Ancylothrix sp. D3o: one gene and its partner. The protein of the gene in region 2 interacts with the protein of the main gene of each other region in a pairwise test. Links are inferred from orthologs where the notes say so. Each region holds a gene or a part of one and is shown on either strand. Other genes may lie near its edges. The genes, in order: gyrB and gyrA.

What was found.
Region 1: the proteins of gyrA (region 2) and gyrB interact in binary tests that used the Escherichia coli proteins (3 or more experiments, as listed by UniProt). The link is inferred for Ancylothrix sp. D3o from one-to-one orthologs.

Annotation. Positions count from the first base shown.
Region 1 is NZ_JAMXEX010000008.1:133,718-140,270, reverse strand. What follows is about bases 2,276-5,251. They hold gyrB (DNA topoisomerase (ATP-hydrolyzing) subunit B), read right to left. Parts: upstream 4,745-5,251; coding sequence 2,807-4,744; downstream 2,276-2,806. Other genes in these bases: miaA (tRNA (adenosine(37)-N6)-dimethylallyltransferase MiaA), read left to right, coding at 5,047-5,251; NG798_RS15455 (Rieske 2Fe-2S domain-containing protein), read right to left, coding at 2,276-2,627. Outside these bases: NG798_RS15460 (HAD family hydrolase), read right to left, coding at 235-978; more of NG798_RS15455, read right to left, coding at 1,215-2,275; more of miaA, read left to right, coding at 5,252-5,946. UniProt on the Escherichia coli protein: DNA gyrase negatively supercoils closed circular double-stranded DNA in an ATP-dependent manner to maintain chromosomes in an underwound state.
Region 2 is NZ_JAMXEX010000024.1:21,013-27,805, reverse strand. The notes cover bases 2,417-5,632. They hold gyrA (DNA gyrase subunit A), read right to left. Parts: upstream 5,263-5,632; coding sequence 2,617-5,262; downstream 2,417-2,616. Other genes in these bases: NG798_RS23400 (histone deacetylase), read left to right, coding at 5,446-5,632; lnt (apolipoprotein N-acyltransferase), read right to left, coding at 2,417-2,547. In the rest of the region: NG798_RS23420 (pentapeptide repeat-containing protein), read left to right, coding at 1-261; NG798_RS23415 (3'-5' exonuclease), read right to left, coding at 282-836; more of lnt, read right to left, coding at 961-2,416; more of NG798_RS23400, read left to right, coding at 5,633-6,360; NG798_RS23395 (tellurite resistance TerB family protein), read left to right, coding at 6,640-6,793. UniProt on the Escherichia coli protein: A type II topoisomerase that negatively supercoils closed circular double-stranded (ds) DNA in an ATP-dependent manner to maintain chromosomes in an underwound state.

The DNA of each region.
Region 1 (6,553 bases), on a different replicon or contig from region 2:
TCTCTGATTGGTATGAGTAGGATTTTACAGCATTGTGTTACCGCTAGAGCATTGATAATATCCCCCCTACCGGCTTTTAGAAGGGGGGGTTTTTGGCGGGGGTTTGTTGCGAATTGTTGGCCGGTTTGGGGTTGTTATTTGGTTTTGATGGGTTGTTCTAAGGGTTGTCAGGGGTTGGGGAAATTGGGGATTTATTCTTTTTGATTAAGAAGTTTTTGCTGTTATAGGATGGAGTTAAAAATTCTCCAAAAACTCTAAATTCACATAATCAAAACCTCTACTATCCCCAGCCAAAACCTCAAAAGGCCGGTCAGGTTCACCCAAACAATCAACTACCAAAGCAGCGCCGGAAAAATCCTGAGTTTTCGTATAATTATTTACAGTTACAATTGTTTTCAAGCCCGCCGCTTTAGCAGCAACCAAACCCTGATAAGAATCCTCAAAAACCAAACACTCCTCAGCCTTTAATCCCAACTTTTCCAACACATAAAAATAAATATCAGGTGCGGGCTTTTTCTGTTCCACAACATCCCCTGCTGCAATCACCTCGAACCAACTTTTATCAATTGTGCTCACCAACAAAGCCTCAACATTTGGCAAAGCGCTTGTAGTAGAAATTGCCAAACGTAAATTTTTTTCCCGCGCCTCAGAAAGCAACCTTTTTACCCCAACCCGCAAAGGAATTACCCCCTGAGAAAGCAAAGCAGTATAATGTTTGATTTTAAGCTTGTGCAACTCTAAGACAAAATCATCCCTGTCTTTTTCTGGCACGAAATCGGGTAAATATTCATTTAAAAAAAACTCAATTCTCTCTTTACCTCCAGTAACCTCAATCAATTTTCCATACAAGTCTTCATCCCAAAACCAATCAAAACCGGCTTCCTTAAACGCTGCGTTAAAAGCCACCCGGTGGCCGTCCCGTTCGGTATCCGCTAAAGTGCCATCTACATCAAAAATTAAGGCTTTTAATTGTGTCATTGTTTTGGATAAGTGCGTAAATATTCTAAAGATTATACCAGTTAAGAAAGCCGGTTTATGCTAGATTGGGTTTTGATGGTATGAAGATTTTTTTAACCGCAGATGTTAGGCAGGCAGGATGCCTGCCCCACTACAGATTAACGCAGATAAATGCAGATGTAGAGACGTTCCGCGCTTTACGTCTTTGCGCTGGAACGTACAGACTAACTGCTGCGAACGTCTCTACCGGTGGTTTTTTAACTCTTCACCGGCCTATTTCGACTCGGTAATTCTTCTCCCTCATAAAACCGCTTTTCTAGCTTACTTAAATACAGCCACAAACCCCCACCGGCCAAAATTACGAAACTCAAACCCCACGTCACAAAACCGGCTGCTAAAGGGGTCATTCCCAACGCTAAAATTAACACCACAATACAGGCTAATTTTAACTTCTCAATCATCTTCAAAGCCGCAGAACAACTCGCACAGTTTATCGTATGAGAATGATAGCGGTCGAGTAATTGTTCTTTTGTCAAAGCCGGTGGCAAAGTTTCCCCAGGGAAAGGATCAGCTTTATATTGCTGCATCCAAGAACGCATTTCTGCAACATAACTATCCGCTGCTGTGGGTAAATAATACGCTTTGGCAAAGTTATTGCGGTTTTGAGATTGTTCGAGATAACGTTCTTGCAAATGCAAGAAAATTTGGTCATCTTCCAAAATCGTATTCTGACCTAAATGTGAATACCAACGCGGCGTTAATTTAATGAAAAACCCCGGAATTTTTGAGGGAAATTTAAACGGAAAACGTGCAAAAAGCCGGCATTCTCCCTTGCGAGTAGGCGTTGCATAAACCACCGTTAAAGTGCGGCCAAACTTCTTAGAAGTTAAATCATGCCACATCAAACAAGGTGCAATAAAAGTGGTATCTTGCCGGCCTAAAGAGCCCTTTCGCGGCCCATCTTGCCACACACCCTTAAACCCTTGCTTGCTCGATTCTACCACCTCTAACTGCACCGGCCCCGCATAACCCCGATTTCCCACCGTCCCATGATGTGTATAAGGAACATGACTGGCATCTATCACATTTTCTAACAAAGTGATAGCATCATAAGGCAAATCTCGAAACGTATTTATACAAACCCACTCCGGCGAACCATCCTCTAACGGGTCAACAACAGGAACCGCCGTTTTAGCAGCATTTTCAGGGTTCCCCGGATAGACAAACAACAACCCTTGACGCACTGTAGCCGGCAGATAATTTGCACAAGCACGTTTTGATTGTTCAGCCGTGTGATCTTCCCCTTGTTGCGGGATAAACTCACAATTTCCTGAACCCGAAAAAGCCCAACCATGATAAGGGCATTCTAACAACCCCTCCTCATTAATTCTCCCTTCCGAAAGCGGCACAAGCCGATGGGGACACTTATCCTCAAAAACACTCCAAAATTCCCCTTTCTTATCCCACCAAATCACAATATCTTTGCCTAAAAGCGTAAACTTATTAGGCTTAGATTTAGTCAAATCTTCCACATAATGAACGGGATACCAAACTTCTTTGCAATCAAAGAAATTTGCATCACTACCACCGGCCGGTAAAGTGCCAGTCTCTTCCCTTTCAACGTTTAAATTTTGGGAAGTCACGCTAACAGGAGTTGCAGTTGTATTCATTCGTTTTCTGCGGTTTTGCTGTTATTTTTAGGAGTTCGTTTAATTGATGTGACTCCCTTTTTTCAAACTATAACAAATCTCCAATAAAAAAGCCCGCCAAAGCGAGCTTGGTTTTGATGTTTTCCAGCTTTTAAAATCGAGGGGCCAGTGCAGAAGTGCCGGCCCACCCCTACAAATACCTAAATATCCAAATCCATCAAATTCAATTTAGGGCCATAAGTTTCGATGAATTCACGACGAGGGCCAACTCGATCACCCATCAAAATTGTAAACACCCGATCAGCTTCCGCCGCATCCTCAATTTCCACCCGTTTCAAAGAACGAGTTTCAGGGTTCATCGTAGTAGTCCACAACTGTTCAGGCATCATTTCACCCAACCCTTTAAAACGCTGGATTGTGTAATTTGCATTCGCCGGCAAGGTATTAATATAGTCATGCAACTGCCGGTCACTGTAACAATATTGATGGTTCTTTCCGCGTTCAATTTTATACAGCGGAGGACAGGCAATATAAATGAAACCTTGCTCAACTAATGCTCGTTGATAGCGGTAGAAGAAAGTTAGCAACAAAGTACGAATGTGAGCGCCATCTACATCAGCATCAGTCATAATAATAATATTATGATAACGCAATTGTGAAGAATCAAATTCCTCTCCCTTCACCCCCAAACCCAAGGCCGTAATCAACGCTTGAATTTCGGTATTTTTGTAGATTTTGGCATCATCGGTTTTCTCGATATTCAAAATCTTACCGCGCAAAGGCAAAATCGCCTGGGTGCGCCGGTCACGTCCTTGTTTCGCTGAACCACCCGCCGAATCACCTTCTACAATGTAAATCTCACTTTCAGAAGGATCTTTAGAGCTACAATCAGCTAACTTACCGGGTAAAGGTGAAGACTCCAAAACCGACTTGCGGCGTACCAATTCCCGCGCATGGCGCGCTGCTTCCGCCGCTTTAAACGCCTGAATAGCCTTCTCTAAAATCGCATCGGCAACATTGGGGCGAAAATCTAAATACTCTGTGAGATGTTCCCCAACCAGAGAATCAACTATACCCCGCACTTCCGTATTACCTAACTTGGTTTTGGTTTGCCCTTCAAATTCAGGATCAGGCACCTTTACAGAAATCACAGCGGTTAAGCCTTCCCGCACGTTCTCACCGCCGAGGTTGGCCTCGTGTTCTTTCAGTTTATTGCGTTTGCGAGCAACCGCATTCATAGTACGAGTTAAAACCGCTTTCAACCCCTCTAAATGCGTTCCACCATCAATGGTACGGATATTATTTGCAAACCCTAAAACGTTATCTGAGTAAGCATCTACGCACCACTGAAGCGCTACTTCAATTTGAATGTTACTGCGTTCTCCTTGGATAAAAATAATTTCTTCATGGAGTGCTTGTTTATCCGCATTCATATAAGCAATATACTCGCGGATACCGCCTTCATAACAGTAAGTTTCAATGCGAGGTTCATGGTTTTTCAACAACTCTAGGCGGTGATCGCTAAAGGTGATTTTTACCCCCGCATTCAAATACGCTAACTCGCGCAACCGGCTTGACAGAGTTGTATAATCAAACTCAATGCTATTCGTGAAAATCTCGATATCCGGCATAAAACAAACCCGCGTGCCGGTGCGATTTTCGTTATTCGGTTTCGATGCCAATTCAGTTTTGGGGTTTCCTCGTTCGTAGCGTTGGGTATGAACTTTATTATCCCGCCAGACTGTTACTTCTACCCATTCTGACAGCGCATTCACCACCGAAACCCCTACCCCGTGTAACCCCCCAGAAACTTTGTAGCCGCCACCGCCAAACTTACCACCGGCGTGTAGTACAGTTAGCACGGTTTCCAAAGCAGACTTGCCGGTTTTGGAGTGAGTGTCTACTGGAATACCCCGGCCATCATCGGTTACAGTAACAGAACCATCGGAATTAATGTCAACTTCAATGTGCGTGCAATAACCCGCCAGCGCTTCATCGATGGAGTTGTCCACAACCTCGTACACTAGATGATGGAGTCCTCGCGGGCCGGTTGTACCAATATACATCCCCGGTCGCTTGCGAACCGCCTCCAGACCTTCCAAAACCTGAATCTGATCGGCGCTGTAACTGCTGGTCATATAAAACTAGCTCCTGTAATGGCCTTGAAGCCCCCTCGGACTTCAAAAAGAGAAAACATAACAAAATTGTAGCACAAAAGCCTTACAGACGCATTAAGCCCCATTTCCTGAAAATTTTATTTGAGGGATGTAGTAAGAGTATTTTAGATTTTAGATTTAGTCGTGCCAATCAAACAAATTATAGATTTTAGATTTTATCGCGCTGCTTAATTGCCTGCCTGTCCCCAGTTTCCCACTAGGGGCTAATTCTTTTAAATTTATCCTTAAGACACCGATCCTTTATCCACCGGCCCCTACTCCAGATGTCACCCAAGCTGATCGTTATTTGTGGTTCAACCGCCACCGGCAAAACAGAAACCGCAATCTCACTAGCAAAACAACTCAACTCTGTGATCCTCAGTGCCGATTCCCGCTGCGTGTATAAAGAGTTTAACATTGGCACGGCCAAACCCAACGCCATCGACCGGCAAATTGTCCCCCACCACCTCATCGATATCTGCCACCCCACCGAAACCCTCACCGTAGCAGATTACCAACAACAAGCCCAAACTCTGATCTCCGACTACCACCAGCAAGGCATAATTCCCTTATTAGTCGGCGGCACCGGCCTCTACATCAAAGCCATAGTACGCGGTTTAAAAATTCCCAGAGTTTCACCACATCCAGAATTACGCCAGCAACTACAATCTTTAGGCCAAAATCAACTTTACGCTATGTTGCAACAAATCGATAGCCATGCTGCCCAAAAAATACATCCTAATGATCCTGTTAGAACTTTGCGAGCACTAGAAGTATTTTATGTCACCGGCCGGCCAATTTCCCAACAGCAAGGCGAAAATCCTCCTCCTTATCCAATTTTACAAATAGGTTTAGATTGTCAGCCCGAAATTTTGCAACAACGCATCGAACAGCGCACCGAAAAAATGTTAGCTGCCGGTTGGTTAGATGAAATCAAATATTTAGCCGAAAAATATGGCTGGGATCTTCCCTTACTTGCTACCCTAGGTTATCAAGAACTCAAGCAATATTTAACCGGCCAAGTTTCTTTTCAAGAAGCGAAAGATTTAATCGTTCTCCATACCCGCCAATTTGCCAAACGTCAGCGGACATGGTTTCGGGCGATTCCAGAAATTCAATGGCTAGATGCCGGTGCCTCAGATTTCCATGAAAAAATAGCTCTATTAACCGACAATATTTTTTAGAGACACCCGGATTTATCGACGCAGGAAATATCCCGACAGTTCGGATAAAAAGCCCCAATTCCTGAAAATATAATTTAGGGTAATTCTCGTAATATACAATTCTAGGGATAGTTATAATTAGCCAATTAATTATTATATCAAAATGAAGTTGATCTAGGAAAGAGATGTAAGATTAGCTGATGCCTTCGTCAGGAAAGAGCAGAGGGGGAGAGAAGAAAGTTAAAGGCAAGCAACACAAACAAAAATCGCAGGCCAGAGCAGAAAATCATCGATTATAGACAAACCGGCATTGTCCCAGAAATGAACGACCAAAAACAGAGAACAAAATACAGAGAATAAAAAACCTCAGCCCTTGAAATAAATGTTTAGAAAACCACCCATAAAAATAAAAGATGAAATGATATAGTTGAGAAAATAAATCGAATTACCAGTAGCGTCTTTGAGAGCGAATAAAAGCTTGTTTGGCCTCGCCAAAATAAACAAAAGCGCGTTGACTGGGAATAATCAGAGATTCGGGGTGCATCAAAAGCCTGGGGGAAACAGACCGGCAATAGCAGTAGAGAGGCGATCAAGCATTAAGGCAGAGATTGGCTGATTTGCAGCAGAG
Region 2 (6,793 bases):
GCAGATTTATCGGAGGCGAAGTTAAACAACGCTAATTTAACGAAAGCTATTTTCAGTTTAGCAAAATTAATCAAAGCAGATTTAACAGGTGCAAGACTGCAAAATACTTATCTTTATAAAGCAAATTTATTTCACGCAAACCTCACCGGCGCGAATTTAGAAGGAGCAAATTTAGTACAAGCAAACCTCATTGATGCGAATATGACGGGGGTAAATTTGGCCGGTGCTAATTTAACGGATGCGAATTTACCCAAACCTTAAAATTAAAGTTTTGGAAATGGTTAGCGCCGCGCCTGTAAAAGCAAATGGGACAAAATCTTTGCAATATTGTAAGCATCATCAACTCCCCGGTGATGGGTTCCTTCTAGGGGTAAATTCAAATACTCTAAAGCCGCCACCATTCCCAGTTCTTTTGGCAAAGCATAAACGAGAGCAAACAGGGTTTTTACGTTGATATGTCTGGGATTGAAAGGATAGGGAACTAAACGAGATTCGCATTGTTTAAGGAATTGTTTTCTGTCATAGTCACCATAACTTGCCCAGACGCAATCTTTAGAGTGATATTTTCGTTTTAAAATCTTACAAGCGTCTGCAAAAGTGATGCCTTTCTCGACTTGTTTTTGAGTTAAAGTTGTTAATTCTGTGCAAAATTTACTCACTGTTGAAAGTTCAGGCTTTATGAGTATGCTTTGACGATCAACCGGCTTCCCAGAGGCGATATCCAGCGTACAAATTCCTATTTCTATAATTTCGTTTTCTTCGTTGGGTGGGGGTGCAGTTTCCCAGCAAGTTGCTTCGATGTCGATAACAAGAATTGTGTTGAGGTTTTTTGACATAGTTTTCGGCAAGTAAGAAGAGGTTTCTGAAATAATTTTAGTTAAAATTTCATCAACCCTGAAAAATTCAGTTTCAAATAGCACATCAGCGTTCATCCGCGTACGCACGAAGTGCAGGCTACGCCTAACATCTGCGGTTAAAAATCCACCCCATCCCCGCCAAACCCAACAAAACCGGCACCAACCAATCGCCCCACCGCACATACAAAGTTTGACTATTTCGGCGGTAAATAACATCAGAATGAACCTCAAAACTATTAATACCAGAAAGCCAAATAGTATTACCATGAGGATCAACAATACCCGAATAGCCGGTATTAGTTGATCTTACCGCCCAACGATCAGTTTCAATTGCCCGCATCACATCCTGTGCGTGGTGTTGCGCCGGCATAGTTTCCGCATAATGAGCATTATTAGAAGCAGTCAAAATAAACTGCCCACCCAAAGCAGCTTGGCGGCGAAAATGTTCCGCAAAAGCAGACTCATAACATATTCCCATAATCGCCCTACCAAACGGCGTATCAAACACCTGATTTGAACTTCCCGCCGCCATGTGAGCATCCAAAGGAGAAAGCCGATCAATCAACTTGCCTAAAACATTTTCAAAAGGAATATATTCCCCCAAAGGAACCAATTTAACCTTATTATACCGGCTAAAAGCCTCCCCATTTCCCATCACCGTAAACAAACTATTCGTATAACTTAAACCCTGTTCACCAAACGCCCCCAACCACAGCACAACTTTCTTATCTAAAACCGCCTTAAAAATCGGTGCATTTTTCAAATCATCAAAATAGTAGGGCAAAGCACCTTCAGGCGTTAAAACCGCATCTACCCCCCTCAGAGCTAATTCTTGATAACCCTTCGTATAGTTATCCATAGCCCGATTTTTACCCTTCTCAAAAAGCTTAATCGTATTCGGAATATTGCCTTGAATAATCCCCACCTTCAACGCCATTTCTGACGGTGTTGCCACCGGCTGCAAATAAATCCCCAAACCAGTCAAATGTAGCAAAACCAAAATACCACCCGCCACCACCAAATCACGGCGCATCTTGGCTTTTTTATCCCACTTCATCAACCCTTCCGCAATCAAACCATTAACCGCAACAATCGCCGCCGTAATTGCAGTGGGCCCCCCAATCTTTCCTAACTGCAAAATCAGCAAATTATGCGGACTTTGCGTATAAGAAAGCGAAGTCCACCAAAGCGGGCCACTACTCCAAACAGCCTCCAAAAAACACCATAAAGCCGTCCCCGTCAACACCCACAACCAACCCGAAACTTTAGGCTTTTTCTTAACAATTAACCTTAGACAAAAAGCCCAAAATGTAACTAAAGCCGCCCCCCAAAACGTAATAAAAACCCAGCAAAAAAAAGCAATAGCCAAACTAGCCAACCAAGGCACACCCATCCAAGTCATCGGATGAATGCCAGTAATCCAAAACAAAGCCACCCCATGATAACCAAAAGCCCAAAGCAAAGGAAGCAAAACAAAAAACTTCCACCCTTTTTCCGCCTGCCGTTTCACACAAACCCATAAAGGAACAAGAGCAACCCAAGCCAGCGGCCAAGCCTCCACCGGCGAAGTTGTCACTCCCATTAAAACCCCCCCAAAAAAGGGAAGTAAAAAGTAAAAAACAGACATCCCTACATTTTTACTCCCCAACTTAAACATCATCAAACCTCTTGCAAAAGCCCATAAACTCATCCTATTTATCTGCGTTTATCTGCGTTCATCTGCGGTTAATAAAAAAAGCTATAGACTTTTGCAAAAAACCTATTCTGCCACCTCTTCCTCCTCACCATTAGAAGGAGGAACCAAAGCCACAGCAGCAATAGCATCATCCTCATCCAAACGCTGCACCCGGACACCAGTTCCGCTGCGAGATTGAGGAGAAATAGCATTAACCGCTTGACGAATAATAATCCCGCGACTTGTCACCATCATCAACTCATCGCCCTCATTTACCACCCGCAAAGCAGCTAACTGATCGCCACTGCGACGAGACTTAAACTTAGTAGCAATTACCCCCTTACCGGCCCGATTTTGTAAGCGGAATTGCGAGAAAGGAACACGTTTCCCATAGCCGCCGGTAGTAATCACCAAAATCCACAATCCCTGCTGAGTATTCAAATCAGCTTCTTGTTCTGTGATTTCAGATTCTTCGCCAATAGCCTCTATTTCCAAAGCATTGGTTTCCGTTTCTTCCACCACAGCATCTATCTCTTCATCATCCTCAATTTCCGCCTCTTCATTCGACGTTTGAGCGAGGTTAGCAATGAGTGAGCCGGGCAAAATATCCATGCTAATCAATTCATCATCCTTGGCGAATTTCATGGACTTAACACCCCGCGCCGTGCGTCCCGTTGGTCGCAACTGAGCACCATCAGCTTTAAAATGAATAGCCATACCCTTACGAGTGCCGATAATAATACTATCCTCGGCTCGCGCAAGGCGTACCCAACGCAATTGATCGCCCTCTTCCAAAGAAATAGCAATTAACCCATTAGCGCGGATATTGCTAAAAGCAGAAAGCACAGTTTTCTTAATAAAACCGGCCTTCGTGAGCATAATCAAATACTCATCCTCGCTAAACTGACTAACCGCCACCATTGAGGTAATTTTTTCTGTTACCGGAATTGGCAACATCTGCACAATAGCAGTACCGCGAGCAGTCCGTGAACCGGTCGGAATTTGATAAGCACTAATCGAGTAAACAACACCCCGATCACTAAAGAATAAAACCGTGTCGTGGTCGCAACAAGTCAAGAAATGCTCAACACCATCATCCTCTTTCATTTTGTTGCCGGCTTTGCCACGAGTGCCCCGGTTTTGAGCCTCAAAAGTGCTGACCGGCATCCGCTTGATATAGCCTTGTTCTGTTAACAAAATCAAAGCCTTTTCATTAGCAATTAAATCCGTTTCATCTATCTCACCTTCGGCGTGCTGAATTTCAGTTCGACGGGGGGTAGCAAATTTTGTTTTAATCTCCAGCGCTTCGCTTTCAATAATTTGCAAAATCCGTTCACGCCGTGCCAAAATATCGCGCAAATCAGCAATTTGCTCTTGCAAATCTTCGTGTTCTTTGCGTATTTTCTCAGCTTCCAAAGCCGTCAGCCGGCGCAATTGCATTTGTAAAATTGCATCGGCTTGTTGTTCGGAAAGACCGTAATCGGTTATTAATTCTTGTTTAGCAGTGGCCGTATCAGCCGCATGGCGAATCAGGCGAATAATTGCATCCAAATTTGCCAGAGCAATTAACAAACCCTGCAATAAATGATCCCTTTCTTCAGCTTTTCTCAGTTCATGTTCGGTGCGGCGGGTAATCGTTACAACCCGGAAATCTAAGAAAACAGTGAGGAAATCTTTAATGGTTAGAGTTTGGGGTTCCGCATTCACCAACGCCAGCATATTTGCGCCAAAATTGCTTTGCAGAGGCGTTTGCTTATAGAGGTTATTCAGCACCACGCGGGGGTAAGCATCGCGTTTTAATTCGATGACAATTCGCATTCCATCGCGGTCACTTTCATCCCGAATATCTGCAATACCTTCCAGGCGTTTTTCATTCACCATTTCGGCAATTTTTTCAATTAACGCCGCTTTGTTGGTTTGATAGGGTAATTCAGTGATGATGATTGCTTCGCGGTCGGGCCGGTTGCGGTGTTCAACGGTTTCGATAGTGGCGACGCCGCGCATGGTGATCGAACCGCGTCCGGTGGTGTAGGCATCACGGATACCGCCCACGCCTAAAATTAAACCGCCGGTGGGGAAGTCTGGGCCCGGAATGTGCTGCATTAACTGCTGGTTGGTAATTTCCGGGTTGTGGATCACCGCCACTAAACCGTCTACCAGTTCGCTGAGGTTGTGGGGGGGGATGTTGGTCGCCATCCCGACGGCGATCCCAGAGGAACCGTTGAGCAACAGTTGGGGAATGCGGGCCGGCAAGACAACGGGCTCTTGTTGGGAACCGTCAAAGTTATCGGCAAAATCAACGGTTTCCGAGTCGATGTCTCGTAACATCGCGTCGCTGGCCAGCGTTTGTAAACGGCATTCCGTGTAACGCATGGCTGCCGGTGGGTCATTGTCGATGCTGCCAAAGTTGCCGTGTCCGTTGATCAGGGGGGAGCGCATGGAAAAGTCTTGCGCCATCCGTACTAGGGCATCGTACACCGCCGTGTCCCCGTGTGGATGGTATTTACCCAGCACTTCCCCCACGACGCGAGCGCATTTACGAAAGGGGCGATCAGGGCTTAAGCCTAATTCGTGCATAGCGTAGAGGATGCGCCGGTGTACGGGTTTCAGACCATCCCTGGCATCTGGCAGCGCTCGTCCTACGATTACGCTCATCGCGTATTCCAGATAGGACTGCTGCATCTCGTGGCGTAGATCCGTTGGGATAATCCGCTCGGAGGAATAGGTCATACTGGGCTAAACTCCAAAAAATTGTGAGGATTTTGCTGGTATAATTCAAAAAATGCTGGAAGGTTTCCCAGCTTGCTTGAATTTTGGGCAAATATTGTTAATATTCTATCACAATTTGACTGTTTTTTTTCGTCACTAATACGCCTCTGTTGGGGGCTTGCATAAAGATAGTTTGGGTGGATTATGATCCCGGTTATTTATTCAGAAGAATTTTTGCAACACTTGACAGGCCGTTTTCATCCAGAACGCCCCGACCGGCTGCGAGCGATTGTTCACGCGCTTGAAACTGCTCCCTGGGCAAATGAAATTGACTGGCGCGAACCTACACCGGTTGCTGTGAGGCCGGTGACGTCTTTGCTGGAGAAAATTCACGCCCCAGACTACATTCGTTTGGTTAAGGAAATAGCCGACAATGGCGGCGGCCATATCGACCCAGATACTCCTGTTTCTCCTCGCAGTTATGAGGTGGCTTTATTGGCTGTTAGTGCTTGGTTAGATGGGGTAGATCGGGTATTGCAAACCGGCGATCCGGCTTTTGTTTTTGTGCGTCCCCCCGGACATCATGCTGAATACGCAACGGGGATGGGTTTTTGTTTATTTTCTAATGCAGCAATTGCCGCTCATTATGCTTTAGAAAAAGGGGGAATAAAACGGGTAGGAATTTTGGATTGGGATGTGCATCATGGCAATGGCACTCAAGCTTTGGTGCAGGGAAATTCGGCCATTGCTTTTTGTTCTTTGCACCAGTCCCCCGCCTACCCCGGCACCGGCAGTGCGGCGGAACATGGCCCCTATAACAATGTCTTAAATGTGCCGGTTTTGCCGGGGAGTACAATTGAGGAATACAGCCAAGCTTTTGAAGAAAAAGTAATTCCTTTTTTCCAGAATTTTCAGCCCGATTTATTATTGGTTAGTGCCGGTTATGATGCAAATTCGGCTGATCCTCTGGCCGGTGTTGAATTGCAACCACAAGATTTTGGAGTTTTTACCGATTATTGTTTGCAATTAACTCGCCAGATTGTATTTGGCCTAGAAGGCGGCTATGACTTGGAAGCTTTGGCCCAGTCTGTTGTTGCCACCGTTGAACGTTGTTTATAATAAAAAGCTGCCTTTTTTTACCTCCTCTTGATAAAAAATTGAGCCTTTCGTAGGCCGTTGCTCTGCCCACCGGCAAACCACCCGCAGCCCTAAAAAACTTTAATATTTTTTTTACTTTTTTCTCGATTATTTGGGGAAAATTCCAGGTTGAGAGCCTGTACATTTGTTATGCTTTGCTGCTATAAAACAATTGCCAGGGATTCGTGTGTGGATTACAGACAGTAAATAGTCTATTCCGCTGCGATATCCTTTCAAACCAAAGCAACACAGGAAAAAATCATGGGAAGATATGATGCAATTTTTGCGGTAGAAGAAGAACTCGACACCGAGTTTACTCCAGAAGAAGCCGTCCTTGCCATTGGAACTGTTGCACTTTTTGCAGACGGACAGCCAACCGATGAAGAAAATGCAATACTCACCGATGTAGTGAACA